2 regions of the Acidovorax sp. 69 genome follow, and region 1 is predicted to be linked to the other one. Evidence: predicted binding sites of a transcription regulator. Region 1 holds the regulator's gene; the other holds the start of a gene.

Region 1 (6,086 bases):
GGGCTTCACGTTCGTGGGCTACTTTGTGCCTATTCGTGAGCTGGGCAGCGAGTTGCTGATCCTGGAGGGCGGCTGGCAACTCTTCTGGGTGCTTTTTTATGGCTTTGCCACTTACGGCAATGCAGGTTTCATGCGCGAGCAGGTGTGCAAGTACATGTGCCCCTATGCTCGTTTCCAGAGTGCCATGTTTGACAAGGACACCCTGATCGTGAGCTACGACGTGGAGCGGGGCGAGCCCCGAGGTCCGCGTACCAAGACAGTGGATTACAAGGCCAAGGGCCTGGGTGATTGCATCGACTGCACGCTGTGTGTCCAGGTGTGCCCGGTGGGTATTGATATCCGCAAGGGCTTGCAGTACGAGTGCATTGGTTGTGGTCTTTGTGTGGATGCGTGCAACACCGTCATGGACAAGATGCACTACCCGAAGGGACTGATTCGCTATTCCACCCAGAACGGTGTGGCCCAGCGCTGGACGCAGTCGCAGATTTTTCGACGCGTGTTGCGTCCCCGTGTGCTGATCTATAGCGCGGTGTTGGTGGCGCTCTGCTTGGCCATGCTTGCCAGCCTGGTCACGCGCACTCCGCTGAAAGTGGACGTTGTACGAGATCGTGCCGCACTTTCGCGCATCGTGGCCGGAGGCAAGTTGGAGAACATCTACCGCCTGCAGATCATGAATGCAACCGAGGGCGAGCAGCGCTACCGTATCAGCGCTCGTGGTCTGGATGGATTGGAAGTGTCTTCAGAGGCTGAAGTGGACATTGGACCTGCCGAGTCACGCTGGGTGGCTGTGCGGCTGCAAATACCGTATGGATCCGCCACACCGGGTTCCCATGCCGTTCAATTTGATGTGGGCGCGGTCGGGGCTGCCGCTCATGTCACTGAGAAATCTGTGTTTTTGGTGCCGCGCTGAGTGGCATCCTTGTGCAAGGTCGTTTTGGCCTTGTGTTGATCGAGATTGTTGAGGAGTAAATCGCATGTCTTCAAACCCAGCCATTGGATCTACGGCAGCGGCACCTTGGTGGAAGTTCGGCCATGTCTGGCTGGTGCTTGCCGGGCCGGCCATCGTGATCGTTGCCGGCTTTGTGACCTTATGGCTCGCGGTTTCGCGGCCCGATCCGGTGATTGCCGAGGATTACTACCGCAAAGGCATCGAGATCAACAAGACGCTGGAAGCGCCAGAAAAGAGCTTGGCACCGGCCATGAAGGCCCGTAACCATGCAGCTACGCCGGTGCAAGACCAGCCGCGCTGAGTTCAGTGAACATCCGGCGCTGCCGTTGTTGGGCAGTCCGTACAAGGAGTCAGGACTGATATGTGGATGCAACGCCTAATGTGGATAGCATGGCCCGCTTTTTTAATGGCGGGAGTGCTGGAGATGCTTGTTTTTGCAATGGTCGATCCGCAGGACCTGCATTGGTTTGGGCAGCCCTTGGCGCTCTCAAGACAGGGTGTTTATACCCTGGCGTTCTTCGCGTTCTGGATCATCACGCTGGCATCCAGTGCGTTGACCACGTTGCTGGCGATGTCGCCCTTTGAGGTCAATCGTTGCCCGGTGCCTGACGGTGAGCGGCCTGACGACTGTCGCAAGACACCCTCGTGTTCGTGAGGCGCTGACGCGAGCGCCTTGGGTGTATTAGAGCCTGTTGGCTGCAGTGCGGCCGCAGCTGGTCAGGTCAGTGGCAGGCCTGCTGGCTGTTCACGATCCGCTTGAGGGCATCCGTGTCCAGGATGCGGACGTGGCGCTGCTTGACTTCCACAATGCCTTCTTCCACAAACTTTGAGAACGTGCGGCTGACCGTTTCGAGTTTGAGGCCAAGGTAGCTGCCGATTTCCTCGCGGGTCATGCGCAGCACCAATTCAGACTGGGAGAACCCGCGTGCATGCAGACGCTGCACCAGATTCAGCAGAAACGCCGCGAGACGTTCTTCAGCGCGCATGCTGCCTAGCAGCAGCATGACACCATGTTCGCGCACGATTTCGCGGCTCATGATTTTGTGCACATGGTGCTGCAAGGCCGTGACTTCGCGGGACAGCTCTTCGATGCGGTCGAATGGCATGACGCAAACTTCGGCGTCTTCCAAGGCCACGGCATCGCAGGTGTGGTGGTCGTTCACGATGCCGTCAAGGCCGATGATTTCACCCGCCATCTGAAAGCCCGTGACCTGATCGCGCCCATCCTCGGTAGCCACGCAGGTCTTGAAAAAACCGGTGCGTATGGCGTACAGTGAGGTGAAGGATTCGCCATTGCGAAACAACGTGCTGCCGCGCTTGATCTTGCGTCGAACGGCGACAACTTCATCGATGCGCTGTAACTGCTCTTCGTTCAAGCCTACGGGCATACACAGCTCTCGCAGGTTGCAGTTGGAGCAGGCGACTTTGATGGTGAGCGGGTTCATAGGCGTGAGCTAGGTTTAGGTGTCGAGCATATCGCGCCCGGTTCGGTACGGCGACAAAGCCTCAAGGGGCGGTTGAGCGACTGACATGCATCAAATTGTCGCTGGTTGGCCCATTCGTTCGCTTGATGCAGGTCAAGGACATGATCCAGAGGGTACGGCACAGTCAGGGTGTACGCAAGGATATTCCCCCATGACTGCTGTTTCGCCCGATCTCCTGCGCCGTTTTGACGTGCCAGGACCCCGCTATACCTCCTATCCGACAGCCGACCGTTTTGTCGAGGCGTTTGGGCAGGACGACTATGTTCTGGCGCTGGAGCAACGCCGTTCTGGGTCCGTGGCCAAAGCGCTTCCGCTGTCCATCTATGTGCACATTCCCTTCTGCGAGTCGCTGTGCTACTACTGCGCTTGCAACAAGATCATTACCAAGCACCACGATCGCGCAGATGTCTATTTGCGCTACCTGAGCCGCGAGATTGATCTGCACACTGCGCACTGTGGTGTTGGGCAGGTGGTGAGTCAGCTGCATCTGGGTGGAGGCACGCCGACGTTTTTGTCCGACGCGGGACTGCGCGAACTCATGTCCATGCTCAAGCGCAGTTTCACCCTTGCGCCTGGGGGGGAATACTCCATTGAGGTGGATCCTCGCACCGTCAATGCGGATCGGTTGGCACTGTTGGCTGAGCTGGGGTTTAACAGACTTAGTTTTGGTGTGCAGGATTTTGACGCCGAAGTGCAAAAGGCCGTACACCGTATACAACCTGCCGAGCAGGTGTTTGCGTTGGTGGAGTCTGCGCGCTCGTTGGGTTTCGACTCAGTGAATGTGGACCTGATTTACGGTTTGTCGCGCCAGACCCCCGAGTCGTTTGACCGGACGTTGGCGCAGGTGGTCCAGTTGCGGCCAGATCGCATTGCGTTGTATGCCTACGCGCACCTTCCTGAGCGTTTCAAGCCCCAACGGCGCATCATTTCTGCCGAGCTGCCGACGGCATCAAGCAAGCTTTCCATGCTCTCGCGGTCGCTGGATGCTTTCATGGACGCCGGGTACGTGTATGTGGGCATGGACCACTTCGCTCTTCCCTCAGATGCCCTGGCCGTGGCCAAGCGGCAGGGGCGCCTGCATCGGAATTTTCAGGGCTACAGCACACAACCGGACTGTGATTTGATCGGGCTCGGGGTTTCTGCGATTGGGCGAGTAGGTGCCACCTACAGCCAGAATTCCAAGACGTTGGAAGAGTACTACGACTTCCTTGACCAGGGGCGTCTTCCTGTCGTACGCGGTTTGGCGCTGACGCGCGATGACTTGGTGCGCCGCGCGGCCATCATGGCCTTGATGTGCCAGGGCGAGCTGTTGTATGAGTCCATGGAGCAGGCTTGGCTGATCGACTTCCGGCAGTATTTTGCGGCAGAGATTGCCCAGCTGGAAGGCATGGCGGAGCAGGGCCTGGTACGTGTGGGGCCTGAAGGCATTGAGGTTACGGCCATGGGATGGTTCTTCGTGCGTGGTATCGCTATGGTGTTTGACCGCTACCTGCAGGCAGATCGCAACCGCGCCCGGTTTTCGCGCATCATCTAGTCTCTATGCTCGCAACGGTTGCCTCGACTGCCTTGCTCATGGGGCTCGCTGGCGGGTCCCATTGCCTCGCCATGTGTTCAGCTCCCTGCGGTGCTTTGGTAGGGCAGGCGGCTTCCAGCCAGGCGGTGGCGGGCAGATCCGAGCCAGTAGTCTTGCATTGGGCACCGCGTGGCGGTCTGGTGCGGCGTACTGCTGCCTTTCATGTGGGCCGTTTGATGGGCTACGCCGCAGCTGGTGCTTTGGCTGCCCTGGCGATGGACAGCCTTGCTTGGCTCACTCAGCAATCCACAGCTTTGCGCCCGGCATGGACCTTGATGCACGTGGCCGTCATGGCCTGGGGGCTCATGATGATGGTGCAATCTCGCCAGCCGGCCTGGGTGGAGCGGACAGGTCGTGTGGTGTGGGTGCGAGTCAGACCCCTGGTTGGTGCTCCCGGAGGCGTGTTCGCCGCAGGTGTCCTGTGGGCCTTGATGCCCTGTGGCTTGTTGTATTCGGCACTTCTGGTTGCGGCGTTGAGTGGCGGCGCACTGGAAGGGGCTTTGACCATGATGCTGTTTGCTGTCGGCAGTGGTGTCTGGCTATTGGCCGGGCCGTGGGCATGGACTCGCCTCAAGAGCCGTCTCAATACAGCGCGGGCTGAATGGGGGACTCGGGTTGCTGGGGGTTTGCTCTGTTCAGTGGCTGCCTGGGCACTTTGGATGGACCTGATCTACAAGCCTTCACTCTGGTGCCGCTGATCATTTTGGGCGGTCTGTCGCGGGGTTGCGCGAGCACCGGAGGTGTCTCTCCTGACCGGGGCTATCAGTGTTTCCGAAGTGTTGCCGAATCGCCGCGATGGCGCTGCACTTCTTAGACAAGCCTGCGGAACTGGTGATAATCTGCGTAACTATTGGTGGCATTGATGTCTCCATGTTTCGCGGCCGCCTGAAGTGAACTCTTCCATCCTTATTGACATCAGCCAACTGCGGGTCGGTATGTACATCCAGCTTGATGTAGGCTGGATGCATCATCCCTTCCCGGTCAGTAGCTTTCGGGTGGCATCGGCAGATCAGATCACTACGCTGCGTGGGCTGGGGCTGACCGAGGTACGGTATGTCCCCAAGAAGAGTGACCCCGCGCTCAAGGAGTTGGTGCCCGCTGCTTGGAGTGTGCCGGAGATGATCTCGCCGCCCACCAACGGCCTGGAGACTCCAGGTGTCCCCGCTGCCGTTGATCCAGAGGCTGCACGCAGGCGTCTGTTGCTAGATGCGCAGAATCGTGCTTTGGCCGCTTGCAATCAGAGATTTGCAGAGGCAACGCGCCAGTACCAGGCTTTGGAACGCGCGGTGTCTGACCACCCGGACCAGGCGCGCGACAAGGGCGAAGCGCTGGTATCTGGCTGTGTTTCGGAACTGCTGGAAAACGGTGACTCTGTCATCCGGCTGCTGTCGGAAGGCGTGGGTGAGCGCAACGCATTGCATCCCATCAATGTGATGGTCATCTCCCTGTTGCTGGGGCGTTCACTGGGCATGCAAAGTGCCGAGCTGCACGACTTGGGTGTGGCTGCACTCATTCACGATCTGGGCAAGCTCAAGCTCCCGCCCAACCTGCGCCAGCCGACACCTTCGATGCCATTGATGGAGCGCTCGCGCTATGAAACCCATGTGGGGGAGTCGGTGGCAATGGCCAAGCGCATGGGACTCTCCGATGCTGTGCTGACGGCCGTTGCCCGGCACCATGAGATGGCGGATGGCAGCGGTTTTCCGCTGCGGTTGTCGGGGGCAGACCTTGGGCGCACGAGCCAGGTGCTGGCTCTCGTCAACCGGTACGACCGAATGTGCAATCCTGCCGTTGGGGTGGATGCACTCACGCCCCATGAGGCGTTGTCGGTCATTTTTGCCCAGCTCAAGGCGCGATTTGATTCTGTCGTACTGGGGGCCTTCATACGCATGATGGGGGTATATCCCCCGGGTTCCATTGTTCAGCTGGTGAATGACCGCTATGCGATCGTCGCATCGGTGAATTCTTCGCGGCCTCTGAGGCCCAGGGTCATCGTGCATGACTCGCGGATTCCCAAGGACGAGGCACCGATTCTGGATCTGGAAACGGTCCCGGAGCTGGGAATCCGGCGCAGTCTCAA
Region 2 (6,086 bases), 240 kb from region 1:
CGCCCACCGCCACATTGCCCTGGCCGTGGTGCAGCACGATGAGCCCGTTGGCTTGCACCATGGAGCTGAGCACGCCTGAGCCCTGGTTGCCCGTGGTGCGCACCTGCAGCGTGCCGTCGGCAGCGGTGGTCACCGTGCCGCGCTGATATTCGGTGCGGCCGGGCTTCTTGCGGATGGCCTCGGTGCTGATGGCGCGCAGCAGTGGCGGGGCGGTGTGCGTGCTGCCCATCATGCGCAGCAGGGCGGGGCGTACAAAGGCGAGAAACGTCACCATCACGGCCACGGGGTTGCCGGGCAGTCCGAACAGCACGGCGCCGTCTGAAGATGGATTGCTATTATTTTGATAGCTTTTAGCGCTTGATGAATGTGCGCTGGAGGCCGTTTTGGCTTGAATTTCTGTGCTTGCAATGCTGCCTACGGCCATGGGGCGTCCGGGGCGCATGGCGATACGCCAGAAGGCCACGTCACCCAGTTTTTTCATCATGGTGCGGGTGTGATCGGCCTCGCCCACGCTCACACCGCCACTGGTGATGATGGCGTCGGCGCGCTGTGCCGCATTGCGAAACGCAGCTTCCAGCAAGGTGGGTTCATCGCGCACCACGCCCAGGTCGATCACCTCCACGCCCAGGCGGGTAAGCAGACCGAAGACGGTGTAGCGGTTGCTGTCGTACACCGCGCCTTCGCGTGGAGGCTCGCCCAGGCTCAGGATCTCGTCGCCGGTAGAGAAATACGCCACGCGCAGGCGGCGGAACACGGTCACGGTGGGCAGCCCCAGGCTGGCGACCAGGCCCAGCGCAGCAGGCGCCAGCAGCGCGCCCTTGGCCAGCGCCACGCTACCCTCCATCAGGTCTTCGCCCTTGAAGCGGCGGTTGTCGCCGGTCTTGAGCACATCGGCCGCGATGGTGATGTGCCCGTCAGCTGCGGCGGCCGTGGTGAACTCCTGCGGCACCACGGTGTCCAGGCCCGTGGGCATGATCGCGCCGGTCATGATCTTCACGCATTCGCCCTCGGCCACCGTGCCCACCCAGGCCTTGCCCGCCAGCGCCGTGCCCACCACGCGCAGCGTGAGGGGCTGGCCTGCGACCAGTTGCGCGCCTGCAAAGGCATAGCCGTCCATGGCAGAGTTGTCGTGCGGCGGTACGCTGACGGGCGAGATCACGTCATGGGCCAGCACGCGGCCCAGGGCGTCGAAGATACCCAGCTCTTCGGTCGCGGTGACGGGTTCTACCAGCCGTCCAAGAAACGCGTTGACATCGGCGGCGCTCAGGGCCTGCGGGTCGTAGCCTTGCAGTTCGGCGGCGATCTGGGCAATGGTTTTCATGGGTTTCAATGTGTTTGAATCAATCGGGTAGCCGGCGCACCATGTGCAGCTTGTCGAAACCCACGCCATTCACCACGACAGCGTGGGGCAGCAGGCCCCAGGCGCGGAATCCGGCCTGTTCATACAGGCGCACAACGTGGGGGTTGGTGGCCGTGACCGTCAGCACGAGCTGGGTCAGCCCAGGTACGTGGCTGGCTGCTTGCACACAGGCGGCCACCAGTTGCTGGCCAATACCCTGGCGCTGCGCACGGGGCGACACCATCATGCCCACCACCACGGCGCAGTGCCGTTGCTGGATGCGCTGCTCGCGTTCACAGCCGACACAGCCGAGCAATGTCCCTGCGGCATCGAATGCACCCAGAAAAAACTGCCCTGACGCCAGCGTGCCAAAGCGCTCCACATACTCGCTCGCATCGCGGCCCACCGAGGATTCGTAGTCGGACGTGAAAGCATCCGGCGCGGTGCGCAGCGCCTCGTCGCGCAAGGCTTTGTAGGCGACGGCGTCCGTGGCAACCAGGGGGCGGATCTGTACTGCGCCCGTGACCGCGTGCGTGCTGGTATTCATGCGGGTAGTGAGACCGATCAGGCCTGTGGCGTGTTGCTGCTGCTCTCCAGCGCGTGCAACTCGGCCAGCGTATTGGCGTTGAAAAACGCCTTGGGGTCATCGCCCGGTTGGTCAAACGGCACGATGGCGCAGCGGTGCTGGCCCGTCCACGCGTCGATTTTGCGGCCGCCCGCCTGGGTGAAGGCGACCAGGCTTTCAAGCAGATCCACACGCAACAGGCAGAACACGGGCTGGGTGCGCACGGTGGTGCTGCCCGTGCCATCGTCTTCGGGCGCTGCGGCCATGGCGATGTCGGCGCCTTGTGCGTCTGCGGCAGCCGCCAGGCGCGTGGCCAGGTCTAGCGGGAACAGCGGGGTGTCGCAGGGGACCGTCAGCAGCCAGGGTGTTTCGCAACGCTCCAGCCCCGTCAGAAAACCCGCGAGGGGCCCAGCGTAGTCGGCCAGCACGTCGGGCCACACCGGGGCGCCAAACGCTTCGTAGGCCGCGAGGTTGCGATTGGCGTTGACCATGCTGGCGCCGGTCTGCATCTGCAGCCGCATCAGCGTGTGCAGTGCCAGCGGCAGGCCCCGAAAGTTCTGCAGGCCTTTATCGACGCCGCCCATGCGGGAGCCTCGGCCACCGGCGAGGACCAGGCCGGTGATGTCTTGGGTTTGGGTCATAGGGATTGTTCTGAAAGTTGGTGGCGACACTGACGCCGATGGAGCGATACCTCGTACCAAGCCTCAGGGGCTGGGGGCAAGAGGCGCGTCGGCTACCCGCCGATGTAGCTCATCTCCACCCGGCGCGCGCCGCCTGGTGTGGTGTCGGCAGGCAGGCTGCTGCGCAGCTCCGAATAGCGGTCGGCGCGCTGCTGCCAGATGGGCGCAATGGCCGAGGCAATCGCTTCGTCACTGGCGCCGCCGCGCAGCAGGGTGCGCAGGTCGTAACCTTCCGAGGCAAACAGGCACAGGTAGAGCTTGCCCTCGGTGGACAGCCGCGCACGGTTGCAATCATGGCAAAAAGCCTGGGTCACGCTGCTGATGACACCCACCTCGCCCAGAGCGGGGTCGTACTGGCCAGCGGCGTCGGCATAGCCCCAGCGCTCGGCGGTTTCGCCGGGGCTGCTGGGGTCGAGTTGCACCAGCGGCAGATCGGCGCGCAGGCGCGCGATCAGCTCGGCCGACGGCAGCACCTCGTCCATGCGCCAGCCGTTGGTGGCGCCCACGTCCATGTATTCGATGAAACGCAGCGTCGTGCCCGTGCCGCGAAAGTGGCGCGCCATGGGCAAAATTTCGTGGTCGTTGGTGCCACGCTTGACCACCATGTTCACCTTGATGTGCGACAGCCCCGCCGCGTGCGCGGCCTCGATGCCTGCCAGCACATCGGCCACCGGAAAGTCCACATCGTTCATGCGGCGAAACACCGCGTCGTCCAGGCCATCGAGGCTCACGGTCACGCGGTTCAGGCCGGCGTCCTTCAAGGCCTGGGCCTTGCGCGCCAGCAGCGATCCGTTGGTGGTGAGTGTGAGGTCGGGCGCCAGGCCATCCACCGTGCGCAACTGGGCCAGTTGCGCCACCAGTTCTTCGAGGTTCTTGCGCAGCAGAGGCTCGCCGCCGGTCAGTCGGATCTTGCGCACGCCGTGGGCGAGGAACAGGCGCGCCAGACGGGTGATTTCTTCAAAACTCAGCAGTGCGCCATGGGGCAGGTAAGGGTAGTCCTTGTCGAACACTTCCTTGGGCATGCAGTAGTTGCAGCGGAAGTTGCAGCGGTCTGTCACGCTGATGCGCAGGTCGCGCAGCGGGCGGCCGCGGGTGTCGGTCAACAGGCCTGTGGGGGCCACGGGGTGCGTGGGTACCCGCGCCGCCAGAGCGGCGATGCGTTGGTCCACCAGAGGAATCACACGTTCTGCCATGGCGTGATTTTGCCGCATGCACCTGCGTGATGGGGCCAAACCCCTGCAACCGGAGTTGATCGCGGTCAAGTCTTGCCCCGGATGGAGCTGACCGATCTTTGACATGGCGCATGGGTGCCAGGTTGCTGCGTTGCAACAATCGGGGGATCCGATTTCAGGGGATTCCCATGCCAGTTCGTGAATTTATTGCCGATGCCGTGCCGTGCCAGCGCCGGGTGGCCGTTCAATGGGTGGCGGCAGGCATTCTGCTGCCCACCTGGGCAACGTGGGCGACAGGTGCCCAGGCGCAGATGGGGTTGTCGGGGGCCATCAACTATGCGGGTTGGTTTCGGGCCCTCTCACAGCGCATGGCCAAGGCCTATTGCCAGCAGTACCTGCAGGTGTTGCCTGGCGCTGCGGTGGATGTGATGGGGCTGGCGCGCAAGATGGTGCAGTCGGGTGCGGGGGAGCTGGCCCGGGGCACCCAGTCGGGGCAGTGGCCGGCCGATGTGGGGCGCCAGTTGGCGGAGGTGCAAAAGCAGTTTGCCTTGCTCAACCAGCTGACCGCAGCGCCTGCAACCCAGACCACGCTGGTTGTGGCGGCTTCTGAGCAGGCAGACCGCACGCTGCTGATTGCGCAGGCCGTGACCGAGTCCATCGAGAAGATGGCGCAGGCCCCGAGTGCGCGGCTGGTCAATTTGGCGGGCCGCCAGCGCATGTTGTCGCAGCGTCTGGCCAAGAACTATTTCTTGAACGCGGCCAAAGTGGACTCTAAGGTGGTGCAGGCGCAACTGGTATCAGATGCGGCGGATTTCCGTCAGGCCCTGCAGACGCTCAAGGCGGCGCCTGTGTCCACCCCCGCCATCCGCAACGAGCTGGAACTGGCCGATTCGCAGTGGCTGTTTTTTGAATCGGCCTTGCGCCGCCCCGCCGATGATGCGGGGCTGAACGCCGTGGCCACCACCAGCGAACGCCTGCTGGGGGTGATGGACAAGCTCACCGGCCTGTACGACACAGCCCTGCGCGAGGTGCTGGGCTAGGCGGCCCTCGGCCGGACCGTGCGCTGGCGCAGTAGCGTTGCGCGCCAGTTGCCAGTTGCCAGTTGCGTGACGACTACACGCAGCGGCCGCCGTCCACTTCAATACACACGCCGCTGATGAACGCAGCCTCGTCGCTGGCCAGGTACAGCGCTGCGTTGGCCACGTCGAGTGCCGTGGAGAATCGGCCCAGCGGGATGGTGGCCAAGAACTTGGCGCGGCGCGCGTCGTCCACCGGGCCACCGGCAAATTCGGCCGCCAGACCGGTGTCGGGGTTGAACACGGGGTTGATGCAGTTCACGCGGATGTTGTCCGGGCCCAGCTCGGCCGCCATGGACTTGCTGGTGATGATGACGGCGCCCTTGGAGCCGTTGTACCAGGTCAGGCCCGGGCGCGGGCGCAGGCCGGCCGTGGAGGCGATGTTGATGAAGCTGCCGCCACCGGCTGCGCGCATGGCGGGCACGGCGTGGATGGCCGACAGGTAAATGCTCTTCATGTTGATGGCGTACACCTTGTCGAACTCGTCCTCGCTCACTTCGAGCATGGGGCGGTTACGGTGGGTCCAGCCTGCGTTGTTGACCACCACGTCGAGCTGACCGTACAGGCGCACAGCTTCATCGACCATGGCCTTCACGTCGGCGGACTTCGTCACGTCGGCCTTGAAGAAGGCGGCGACGCCGCCTGCGGCCGTGATCTCGGCCACCACGCGCTGGCCTCCGGCTTCGTTGATGTCATTGACGATGACCTTGCCGCCTTCAGCGGCCAGGCGCTTGGCAATGCCTTCGCCAATGCCGTTGCCGGCACCGGTGACGATGATGGATTTGTTCTTTGCGCGCATGGGGTCTCCGGTATGGTGTGTGTGGCTTATTAAATTTGATAGCTGCTAGCGCTTATCTATCAATCGCTAGAGGTCGATTTGACTGATATTTCTGGGTTTTGTGGTGGTGGCGGCGTGCCCGTGGCTCCGGTTGCCGAAGCAGCCACGGGCGCCTGCGGCACCCGGCCATAGAACTGCGGGAAGTATTCCTTCACGCCGTTGCCATTGAAGTCCCACCCGGTGCATTGGCCCAGGTGGCGGGGCGGCTCGTCCGGGTTGGCCGCTGAAAAAACGGCTGGCACAGACTGGAAGGCCGCCGTGGCCAGGTTGAACAGCAGCTCGCGCAGGTGGGTGCAACTGGCCACGCCGCCCAGGTGCTTCTGGATGGCATGGCGCCAGCCGCGCGCCATGCTGCAGCCCACCATCTGTTGCAGTGCCTGCTGTGCCTGCGTGCAACCTTTGAGCGGGTGCGAGTC

The links. Region 1 encodes FNR, which switches genes on or off when oxygen is low (the NO sensors DNR and NnrR bind a similar motif). Its sites were predicted from a motif close to TTGATNNNNATCAA; they were not measured.
Region 2: the regulator FNR is predicted to act here: its motif matches at 3,833-3,846, upstream of CLU85_RS13990 (type IV pili methyl-accepting chemotaxis transducer N-terminal domain-containing protein).

What each region holds. Positions count from the first base shown of each region.
Region 1 covers NZ_PGEP01000001.1:3,292,246-3,298,331, reverse strand. Annotated here, with positions in the region: gene ccoG (cytochrome c oxidase accessory protein CcoG) at 1-910, shown strand, start outside; gene CLU85_RS15080 (FixH family protein) at 975-1,250, shown strand; gene CLU85_RS15075 (hypothetical protein) at 1,311-1,604, shown strand; gene fnr (fumarate/nitrate reduction transcriptional regulator Fnr) at 1,672-2,394, opposite strand; gene hemN (oxygen-independent coproporphyrinogen III oxidase) at 2,585-3,967, shown strand; gene CLU85_RS15060 (sulfite exporter TauE/SafE family protein) at 3,973-4,704, shown strand; gene CLU85_RS15055 (HD-GYP domain-containing protein) at 4,897-6,086, shown strand, end outside.
Region 2 covers NZ_PGEP01000001.1:3,056,363-3,062,448, reverse strand. Annotated here, with positions in the region: gene CLU85_RS14010 (molybdopterin molybdotransferase MoeA) at 1-1,321, opposite strand, end outside; gene CLU85_RS14005 (GNAT family N-acetyltransferase) at 1,341-1,886, opposite strand; gene mobA (molybdenum cofactor guanylyltransferase MobA) at 1,904-2,545, opposite strand; gene moaA (GTP 3',8-cyclase MoaA) at 2,638-3,777, opposite strand; gene CLU85_RS13990 (type IV pili methyl-accepting chemotaxis transducer N-terminal domain-containing protein) at 3,945-4,796, shown strand; gene CLU85_RS13985 (SDR family oxidoreductase) at 4,870-5,631, opposite strand; gene CLU85_RS13980 (DUF2889 domain-containing protein) at 5,691-6,086, opposite strand, start outside.